DNA from 3 places in the Comamonas trifloxystrobinivorans genome. Region 3 is predicted to be linked to each of the others. Evidence: predicted binding sites of a transcription regulator. Region 3 holds the regulator's gene; each other region holds the start of a gene.
What was found. Region 3 encodes sigma-54, which starts transcription at its own class of promoters, with help from an activator protein. Its sites were predicted from a motif close to TGGCANGNAANCTGCTTT; they were not measured.
Positions count from the first base shown of each region.

Region 1: a site for sigma-54 is predicted at 1,689-1,706, ahead of urtA (urea ABC transporter substrate-binding protein). Genes of this name have one in related genera too.
Region 2: a site for sigma-54 is predicted at 1,455-1,472, ahead of ACFIQF_RS06410 (TorF family putative porin). Genes of this name have one in related genera too.

Region 1 is NZ_JBHZGV010000031.1:11,356-14,628, forward strand. It holds gene ACFIQF_RS24035 (urease subunit beta) at 1-192, opposite strand, end outside; gene ACFIQF_RS24040 (HupE/UreJ family protein) at 206-814, opposite strand; gene ACFIQF_RS24045 (urease subunit gamma) at 830-1,132, opposite strand; gene urtA (urea ABC transporter substrate-binding protein) at 1,755-3,026, shown strand; gene urtB (urea ABC transporter permease subunit UrtB) at 3,215-3,273, shown strand, end outside.
Region 2 is NZ_JBHZGV010000004.1:338,948-342,220, reverse strand. It holds partial or broken gene ACFIQF_RS06420 (recombinase family protein) at 1-504, opposite strand, end outside; partial or broken gene ACFIQF_RS06415 (magnesium chelatase domain-containing protein) at 558-1,259, opposite strand; gene ACFIQF_RS06410 (TorF family putative porin) at 1,523-2,254, shown strand; gene ACFIQF_RS06405 (P-II family nitrogen regulator) at 2,297-2,635, shown strand; gene ACFIQF_RS06400 (ammonium transporter) at 2,712-3,273, shown strand, end outside.
Region 3 is NZ_JBHZGV010000030.1:25-3,297, forward strand. It holds partial or broken gene ACFIQF_RS23795 (hypothetical protein) at 1-275, opposite strand, end outside; gene ACFIQF_RS23800 (RNA polymerase factor sigma-54) at 407-2,035, opposite strand; gene lptB (LPS export ABC transporter ATP-binding protein) at 2,138-2,914, opposite strand; gene lptA (lipopolysaccharide transport periplasmic protein LptA) at 2,938-3,273, opposite strand, start outside.

The sequences.
Region 1 (3,273 bases), on a different contig from region 3:
GGCAATGTTCAGGCGCATGCCGTGTGCGGCGGCGCGGTCAAACTCCAGGCCGGCATTGGTCTCAGCAAAGTGGTAGTGCGAGCCCACCTGAATCGGCCGGTCGCTGGCGTTGATGACAACCAGCTGCTGCGTGCGCCGGCCTGGGTTGAGCACATGCGCGCCCTCGTCCAACAAAAGTTCTCCAGGAATCATGGCGTGCTCCGTGTCAGGCCAGGCGGGTCAGCATGAAGGCACCGAGCGCGGCAGTCGCTGCACCGCCCACTTTCGCCAACCACTGGTGGCGCTGCATCAGCGCCTTGCCCAACACCATGCCAGCCACATGCAGCAAGCCCGAACCCAGCGCCATGCCAGCCAATGCGGCCAGTGCCGATGCACCTGCGCCGCCCGCCAGCTCGTAGCCGTGGGCCGCTCCATGGAAGAAAGCAAACAACCCGGCCAAGGCCGCAGCCAATACCCAAGGCATTTTCTTTTGTACCGCCACCAGCAAGCCCAGCACCAGCACCGAGGCCGCAATCATCGGCTCCACCCCGGGCACCGACAGGCCGGAAAAACCGGCCGCTGCGCCAGCCACCAGCAACGCCACAAATGCGGCAGGCGCACGCCATGCGGGCGTGACCGTCAACGCACTCCATGCGCCCACGGCCAGCATGGCGGCCAAGTGATCAGCGCCGGTAAACGGGTGCGCAAACGCGTGCGCTGCCGTGTCGAGAAAGTTGTGGTGACCGCCAGCATCCGCACCCACATGGGCCAGAGCAGACAAGGGCAGCGCGGCCGCAGAGGCCGCCAAGGTGGCAAGGAGTTTGGGCATTTTCATAGTCAGGTGCTGGCTTTAAACAATGGGTTCGTGCACGGTCACCAGCTTGGTGCCGTCGGGGAAAGTGGCTTCGATCTGGATGTCCGGAATCATCTCGGCAATGCCGTCCATCACATCGGCGCGCGTCAGCACCGTGCGGCCTGCGCTCATCAGCTGCGCCACGGTCTTACCGTCGCGCGCGCCTTCCATCACAAAGGCGCTGATCAGGGCCACCGCTTCGGGGTAGTTCAGCTTCAGGCCGCGTGCCATGCGGCGCTCGGCGAGCAAGGCGGCTGTGAAGATCAGCAGCTTGTCTTTTTCGCGAGGGGTTAATTCCATTCCGTTTCACTCCATAGCTCGATAAGTCAGCTCGCGCAGCCCGCATTCGCAGGCTGAACGCGGGGGTCAATTCCATTTCGCGCCGCTCCATTGCTTTCAAATTGGCTCGCGCAGTCGCGACCGCGCGACTGAACGCGGGGAGTCAGTTCCATTTCGCTTCGCTCCATACCTCTAAAAATATGCCCGCGCAGCCGCGACTACGCGGCTGAACGCGAGGAGTCAATTCCATTTCGCGTTGATCCATAGCTCGATCAATCAGCTCGCGCACTGCTGTCTGCGCGCCTGACAGCCAGCTTGCAAAAAGCGGGCCAACCGTGCACACACTTGGAACAGCGGCACCAGAAACGGGCAGCACCACCCGTCGCCATGCACCAAACTGCGCAGAGTCGGCAGCGCGCACCCAGCTTCGGTGCATGTGCACCAAACACGCTCCAGCGTGGCGCACCAAGCTGGCGCACGCCCGGTGCCAAAAGCTGGCCAGCGCCAGCAGACCGGCCGGCGCGTGCTTGGCGAGTGCACCTACTCACTCCTCATGCACGAGGCATAAAAACAGAATTGGCACGCCTATTGCACTGCAGCATGCACGGTCGATCGTGACCGAGCTTTTTGTTGGAGTGGTGCAATGAACCGTCGTGGAACCCTGAACGTCCTGGCCGCCTCTGTGGCTGTCGCTTTCTCCTTCTCGTCCCCTGCACAAGCGCAGGACACCATCAAAGTGGGGGTGCTGCACAGCCTCTCGGGCACGATGGCGATCTCGGAAACCGTGCTCAAGGACACGGTGCTGATGGCGATTGACGACATCAACGCCAAGGGCGGCGTGCTCGGCAAAAAGCTGGAGCCCGTGGTGGTGGACCCGGCCTCCAACTGGCCGCTGTTTGCCGAGAAAGCCAAGCAGCTGATCACGCAAGACAAGGTGGCCGTGGTGTTTGGCTGCTGGACCAGCGTGTCGCGCAAATCGGTGCTGCCGGTGTTCGAGCAGAACAATGGCCTGCTCTTCTACCCCGTGCAGTACGAAGGTGAAGAGCTCTCCAAGAACGTGTTCTACACCGGCGCTGCGCCCAACCAGCAAGCGATTCCCGCCGTCGAATACCTGATGAGCAAAGAAGGCGGCGGCGCCAAGCGTTTTGTGCTGTTGGGCACCGATTACGTCTACCCGCGCACCACCAACAAGATCCTGCGCGCCTTCCTCAAATCGAAGGGCGTGAAGGAATCCGACATTCTGGAAACCTACACCCCGTTCGGCCACAGCGATTACCAGACCATCGTGGCCGATATCAAAAAGTTCTCCAGCGGCGGTAAAACAGCGGTCATCTCCACCATCAATGGTGATTCGAACGTGCCCTTCTACAAAGAGCTGGGCAATGCCGGCCTCAAGGCCAAAGACGTGCCGGTGGTGGCCTTCAGCGTGGGCGAAGAAGAGCTGCGCGGTGTCGATACCAAGCCGCTGGTGGGCCACCTGGCCGCCTGGAACTACTTCCAAAGCGTGAAGAACCCCACCAACACGGCCTTCATCCAGCAGTGGAGCGAATACGCCAAGGCCAAGAACATTCCCGGCCACAAGGACAAGCCGCTCACCAACGACCCGATGGAAGCCACCTGGATCGGCATTCACATGTGGAAGCAAGCTGTCGAGAAGGCCAAGAGCACGGATGTGGACAAGGTCATCGCTGCCATGGCCGGCCAAACCTTTGCCGCGCCCGATGGCTTCACCGTGAAGATGGACGAGAAGAACCACCACCTGCACAAGCCGGTGATGGTGGGCGAGATCAAGGCCGACGGCCAGTTCAACGTGGTGTGGAAAACCAAGGGCCCCGTCAAAGCCCAGCCCTGGAGCCCGTTCATCGAAGGCAACGACAAGAAGAAGGACGAACCGGACGGCAAATCCGCCAGCTGATCTGCCTTGCTCCCTCTCCCCGTTTGGCCCCCGCTCCCGCCAGCGGGAGAGGGTTGGGGTGAGGGTGCTGGTTTCAATCACTACGCCCTCATTCAGCCCTACCCATTCGCCTGACCAAGCGACCACTTCCCAGACCGCGAGCCATGAAACGCATCACCGGTATTCCCTCTCTCTCCCGCTTGCGGCAGATGTTTTGGGTGCGCGCCCAGGCCGGCATCAGCGCCCTGCTTTTGCTCTGCACGCTGAG
Region 2 (3,273 bases), on a different contig from region 3:
CAGCCACGCCGGTGCAAGCTTGGTCAGGGGTTTGCCGATCTTCCGCGCTTCACTTCGTTTTTCAGACCACGCAGCGCCGAGCATGGACGATTTCCGGCGTGACTCATCATGGGCACGCACCATGGAAAGAAGTGCGTACATCAACGAAAAGGAGTCTTGATCGACATTCTTGGTGGAGAACTCCTTGTTCTCACTCAGGGCAACGACGACTATTCCAGCATGGATGATCGAAGTCAGTAGTTGAAGAGCGTTGGACACCTTGTCGCGCGACAAGCGGTCAATAGATTCCACGATCAGGTAACTTCCCTGCGCGATCTTGCCGCTTTCAACTTGTTCAAGGAAGTTCTTCAACGCGCCTATCTGTGCGTTCTTTCCACGGAAACCGGAGACGCCAATGTCATCGAAGCGTTGTTCAATTTCTAGGCCTTTGCGCAGTGCGTAGGCGTCAGCAGCAGCAATTTGCCGCCGCAAGGAATCACCGGTGATCTGTTCCGGCGTAGACATGCGGATGTACGAGTAAGCCTTTGGCATGCCATCATTTTAATCAGCCACAGCTTGAGCACGTTGTGGCCGCCGCAGGCCGCTATCTCCAGCGCCCGCTTGCTGGCGGCCTGGCCTTTGACGTCGCGCATGTCGGCAGCGGCTTCGTCCGCCATGGGCGCTTGCGGCGGTACGCGCTGCCACTGGCTGGCAATGCCCTGCTGGCCGTTGTTGTTATCTGCTGCATTGTGGTGCGTGCTGGCCGGCGCCAGGTGCTGCACCACGTCCAGCAGGTGGGCGGCGCGGTAGACCTCGGCATCGGGCACCAGGGCGGCTTCTTCGGCACTGCCCGGCGGCAGCACCTGGCGCACGCGCTGACCACGCTGGTGCAGATCCATGCTGGCGGCCAGGGAGCCGCGCACCGGGCGCAGCGCGCCAGAGAGCGACAGCTCGCCCGCGAACTCATAGCCTTCGAGCCCCTGGCTCGGCAACTGGCCCGAGGCGGCCAGGATGCCGATGGCAATGGGCAAGTCGTAGCGGCCCGAATCCTTGGGCAGATCGGCCGGCGCCAGGTTGACGGTGATGCGCTTGCTGTGCGGAAACTCCAGCCCGCTGTTTTGCAGGGCCGAACGCACGCGCTCGCGCGCTTCTTTGACTTCGGTATCCGCCAGGCCCACCAGGGTGAAGCTGGGCAGGCCATTGGCCAAATGCACCTCAACGGACACGGGATGGGCGGTCAGACCGACCAGGGCGCGGCTGTGCACCACGGCGAGACTCATGCGGGGCTCCCTTATTGCACCAAATTGGTGCATTGCACGCCCCGGCGGTGCCAGGGCTGGGCCAGCATGGCCAATGCGGGCGCTGGCGACAAGCCACCTTGGTCAAAACCTGTGCAGGACGCCGCCCGGTCAGCATAAAAAAAGGAGCAGCCAGCGCTTGTTGGCGGTGCATTTACAGCGGGTTGCCAGCGGAATTGGCACGCTCTGTGCATTGCTTGGGCAACGAGCAACGAGATCACAAACCAAGGAGTGTGGCAATGGCGATGAGCAACAGGGGTTGGATGGGGTTGGTAGCTGCAGCGTGTCTGGCGCTGCCGGTGGTGGCTAGCGCGCAGTTGTCGGCCAACGTGGCACTGACGACCAATTACAAGTTCCGTGGTCAGGACCAGAAGACCTCCAGCGCCCAGTGGGTGAAGCCGGCGCTGCAAGGCGGTGTGGATTACGCGTTTGGCGATTCGGGCTTTTATGTGGGCAACTGGAACTCGACCGTGCAGTGGCTCGACGGCAACCGCGTGGAGATGGATCTGTACGGCGGCTACAAGTTCAAGGCCGCCGACGTGGATTGGGATGTGGGCGTGCTCACCTATATCTACCCCGGCAACACCTCGGGCAATACCACCGAGCTGTATGGCGCTGGTACTTACGGCCCGGTGACGGTGAAGTATTCGCACACGGTGTCGAAAGACTATTTCGGCTGGGCCGGCAACAAGGTGGACGGCTCGATGAAGGGCCGCAACACCGGTTATTTGAATGTGGCTTTTGCCCAGGAAGTGGCGCCCAAGACAACGCTGAAGCTGGCCGTGGGTTACACGCGCTTTTCCAGCGACATCAAGGATCTGGGCGTGCCCAACTACTTTGATTACAGCGTGGGCGGCAGCTACGACCTGGGCGATGGTCTGTCGCTGAGCGCGGCCTGGGTGGGCGCCAACAAGAGCAGCGATTTTGGTTTTGTGAACAAGGGCCGGGCGATTGTGACGCTGGCCAAAACTTTCTGATGCAGCGCCGCTGCAGCATGTGACGAGGAGTTAGCTATGACGATGAAACTGGTAGTGGCGGTGATCAAGCCCTTCAAGCTCGACGAGGTGCGTGAGGCGCTGTCCGATATTGGGGTGCAAGGCATCACGGTGAGCGAGGTGAAGGGCTTTGGCCGCCAAAAAGGCCATACCGAGCTGTACCGCGGCGCCGAGTACGTGGTGGACTTTTTGCCCAAGGTGAAGCTGGAGATCGCGGTGAGCGAGGACCTGGTGGACCGGGTGATCGAGGCCATCGAGAGCGCGGCGCGCACCGGCAAGATCGGCGACGGCAAGATTTTTGTCTCGACGCTGGAGCAGGTGGTGCGTATCCGGACCGGCGAAACCGGCACCAACGCCATTTGAAACGCTATTCATTCAGTAGCTGAGTGCCTGGGCAACGGGCGCGGAGCCGAACTTATCTTCCAAGGGTGTGAACAACATGCGACGACTACTTTCTCTGGCCGGCTTGGCCGCAACAGCCCTGGCTGCTGCCGGTAGCGCAATGGCAGCCGATGCGGCGCCCGTGCTCAACAGCGGCGATACCGCGTGGATGCTGACCTCCACCATGCTGGTGATCTTGATGGTGATTCCCGGCCTGGCGCTGTTCTACGGCGGCCTGGTGCGCAGCAAGAACATGCTGTCGGTGCTGGCCCAGGTGTTTGTGATTTTTTCGCTGATCACCGTGCTGTGGGCGGTGTACGGCTATTCGCTCACCTTTGCCGGCGAAGGCAATTTCTACGGCGGCTTTGACAAGCTCTTCCTCGCCGGTATCAAGCCCGACACGCTGTCGACGGCGCTGGCCACGATTCCGGAGTTTGTGTTTGTCTCGTTCCAGTCGACCTTTGCGGCCATTACCGTGGCGCTGATCGTGGGCGCGTTTGCCGAGCGCATCAAGTTCTCGGCGGTGATGCTGTTCTCGGTGCTGTGGTTCACCTTCAGCTACATCCCGATGGCGCACATGGTCTGGGGCGGCGGCCTGCTGGCCAAGGACGGCGCGCTGG
Region 3 (3,273 bases):
TGTTGGCTGTTGGCTGTTGGCTGTTGGCTGTTGGCTGTTGGCTGTTGGCTGTTCAGGATGTTCCCCCCTTTCAGCCAGCGCCTGCGGACGCAGCAAACACCGGCGGTTTGGCTGCCGTAGAGCAGCCAAACTTCGTGAACTGACTTGCGGCAGCTGTTTGAATGGAGCGCTTTAGCGCGAAATGAGTTTTGCCGCACGCCGGTGTTTGTTGTGGCCGCAGGTTGCCCCGAAAGATTCGCTACGCGAAGCTTTCGGGGTCGATGGATGTAGGGCACGTTTCTTTGCCTTCTTTCTTGCCGTGCAGCAAGAAAGAAGGTCGCCTGCCGGGGCGAGTCCCGGCCAGCTGCAGCAAACAAAGCAGCAAAACGCCAGTTAGAAAACAGCCCGCCAAAAACAGCAAGCCGCGCTACAGCGATTTGCGCAAACTAGCCGGCGGAATCCGCATCGCCTCGCGGTATTTGGCCACCGTGCGGCGAGCACACTCAATGCCTTGCTCTTGCAGCAGATCGGCGATCTTCGCATCGGACAGCGGCTTCTTCGGGTTCTCTTCGTCGAGCAGCTGCTTGATCAGCGCCTTGACCGCCGTGCTCGATGCGCTGCCGCCGGTTTCCGTGCCCAGGCCCGAGCCAAAGAAGTACTTGAGCTCCACCGTGCCTTGCGGCGTGGCCATGTATTTGGCGGTGGTGACGCGGCTGATGGTCGATTCGTGCAGGCCCAGCTCGTCGGCAATTTCGCGCAGCACCATGGGACGCATGGCCAGCTCGCCGTGCACGAAGAAGTTGCGTTGTCGCTCCACAATCGCCTGCGATACACGCAAGATGGTGTCAAAGCGCTGCTGGATGTTTTTGATGAACCAGCGCGCCTCTTGCAAGCGCTGCTGCAGCGCGCCGTGGCCTTCGCTGCCTTTGTGGCCGCGCAAGGCGTTGGCGTAAACCTCTTGCACGCGCAGGCGCGGCATCACCTCGGGGTTGAGTTGCACGCTGAAACCCGGCACCGGCAAGCCCCGCTCATTGCTGGGGCGGACGATGATGTCGGGGATGATGGCGTTGCGGTCCACATTGGCGAAGGGGCGGCCCGGCCGGGGTTCCAGCCGCGCGATGATGCCCAGCGCCTGGCGCACCGAGGGCTCGTTGCAGCCGGTCAACTGCATCAGTTTGCGCACATCGCGCCGCGCCAGCAGGTCCAGTGATTCCTGACACACCAGCAAGGCGGTTTCCAGCGCCTGGGCGTCGCCTTCCGGGTCGGGCGAGCCCTCTTCATCCAGCAAGCGCTGCTGCGCCTTGATTTGCAGCGTCAGGCATTCGGCCAGGTTGCGCGCGCCCACGCCTACCGGCTCCAGGCTTTGCAGCAAGCGCAAAGCCACGGTGAGGTGGTGCAACAGGGTGTCAAAGGCCTCGGCATCAGAGGCATCGCCAAAGCCTTGGGCCAGCTCGGCGAGCGAGTCTTCCAGGTAGCCGTCGTCGTTCAGCGATTCGATCAGCAGGTAGAGCGCGGCGCGGTCTTCTTCGCACAAGCGCAGCGATAGCGCCTGGCGGTGCAGCACGTCTTGCAGGCTGACGTGCTCGGAGCTGCGGTCAGAAGCGGGTGTTTCTTCTTCGTCGTCGCCGTGGCTGCTGCGGGCGGGCAGGTCGCCGCCCCATTCTTCCCAGTCGGAGGCTGAGTCGCCCGTAGCGGCTTCGGCATCGGCGCCGGTTTCCTTGCCGGCGGCAAAATCCAGGCTTTCGCCAGCAGCGGTGTCGCCTTCAAAATCGTTTTCGTGGCTGGTTCGCTCTGCGCTGCCAACCGAGGCTTCGGCGGCGCTATCGGCAGTGCCAGCCGGTGCGTCAGTTGCTGGTGCAGCGGTTGCATCGGCTTCGGCACCGGGCTCGGCTGCAGCGTCTTCGGCATCGCGTTCGAGAAAAGGGTTTTCGTCGAGCATCTGCTCGACTTCCTGCTGCAGCTCCTGGGTGGACAGTTGCAGCAAGCGGATCGACTGCTGCAGCTGCGGCGTGAGCGTGAGGTTCTGCGAAACCCGCAGCGAGAGCGATGGCATCATGGCTGCGCCCTCCGGTCACTGATGTGGGTACACGCTTTATGCGAGGCCACAGCCTCCCCAAGCACAGCGCGCCCAGCGCTGCGCCAGCGGCTGGTTCGTGTCTCACATGCGGAAATGCTCACCCAGGTACACCCTCCTAACGTCGGCGTTTTCCACAATCTCTTGCGGCGTCCCCGCGGCCAGCACCTTGCCATCGCTGATGATGCAGGCGTGGTCGCAAATGCCCAGGGTTTCGCGCACGTTGTGGTCAGTTATCAGCACGCCAATGCCGCGTTCCTTGAGGAAGGCGACGATGCGCTGGATCTCGATCACCGCGATCGGGTCGATACCCGCAAACGGCTCGTCCAGCAAAATGAATCGGGGCTGCGTGGCCAGTGCACGGGCAATTTCTACCCGGCGGCGCTCGCCACCCGAGAGCGCCAGCGCTGGCGATTCACGCAGGTGGTCGACCCGCAGCTCTTGCAGCAACGCGGTCAGTTGGCGCTCTACTTCGCTGCTCGACAAAGCGCGGCCATTGGCGTCTTTTTGCAGCTCCAGCACAGCGCGCACATTGTCTTGCACGCTGAGCTTGCGAAAAATCGATGCCTCTTGCGGCAGGTACGACAGGCCCAGCTGCGAGCGCTTATGAATCGGCATGTTGGCGACCGATTGGCCGTCGATGCGGATGTCACCGCCGTCGCTGCGCACCAGGCCCACGATCATGTAGAACGAGGTGGTTTTGCCCGCGCCATTGGGGCCGAGCAGGCCCACCACTTCACCTTTGCGCACCGACAGCGAGACGTCCTTGACCACCTTGCGGCTGCCGTAGGATTTTTCGAGGTGCAGCACTTCGAGCTGGCTGCGGTGGTCGCTGCCAGCGGCGCGCGCGTTGACCGAGATGGTTGAAGATGCCTCGGCCACGATCACTGGGCTCCGCCGTTCAGCTGCGTGCTGGGACGCAGTTTTTCCTTGTCGTCCGCCGCAGCCTTGGGCTTGGCGGCTTCGGCCTTGTCGTCTGCCTTGGGCGTGAGGACTACGCGCACGCGGTCTTGCTTGGGCGCGCCAGGCTTGGTGGCCGCCGCCTGCGTGCTCTTCTGGCCGTTGACGGTGAAGGTGTCGCTCAGGTTGTTGTAGACGATGACCGAACCGCTGACCTGGTCGGTCAGCGTGGTTTCGCGGTAGCGGCGCAGCTCGCCACGGCGCTCGAAGTGCACCGTGTCGTCGCGGCCGTTGTAAGTGATGACTTCGCCTTCACCTTC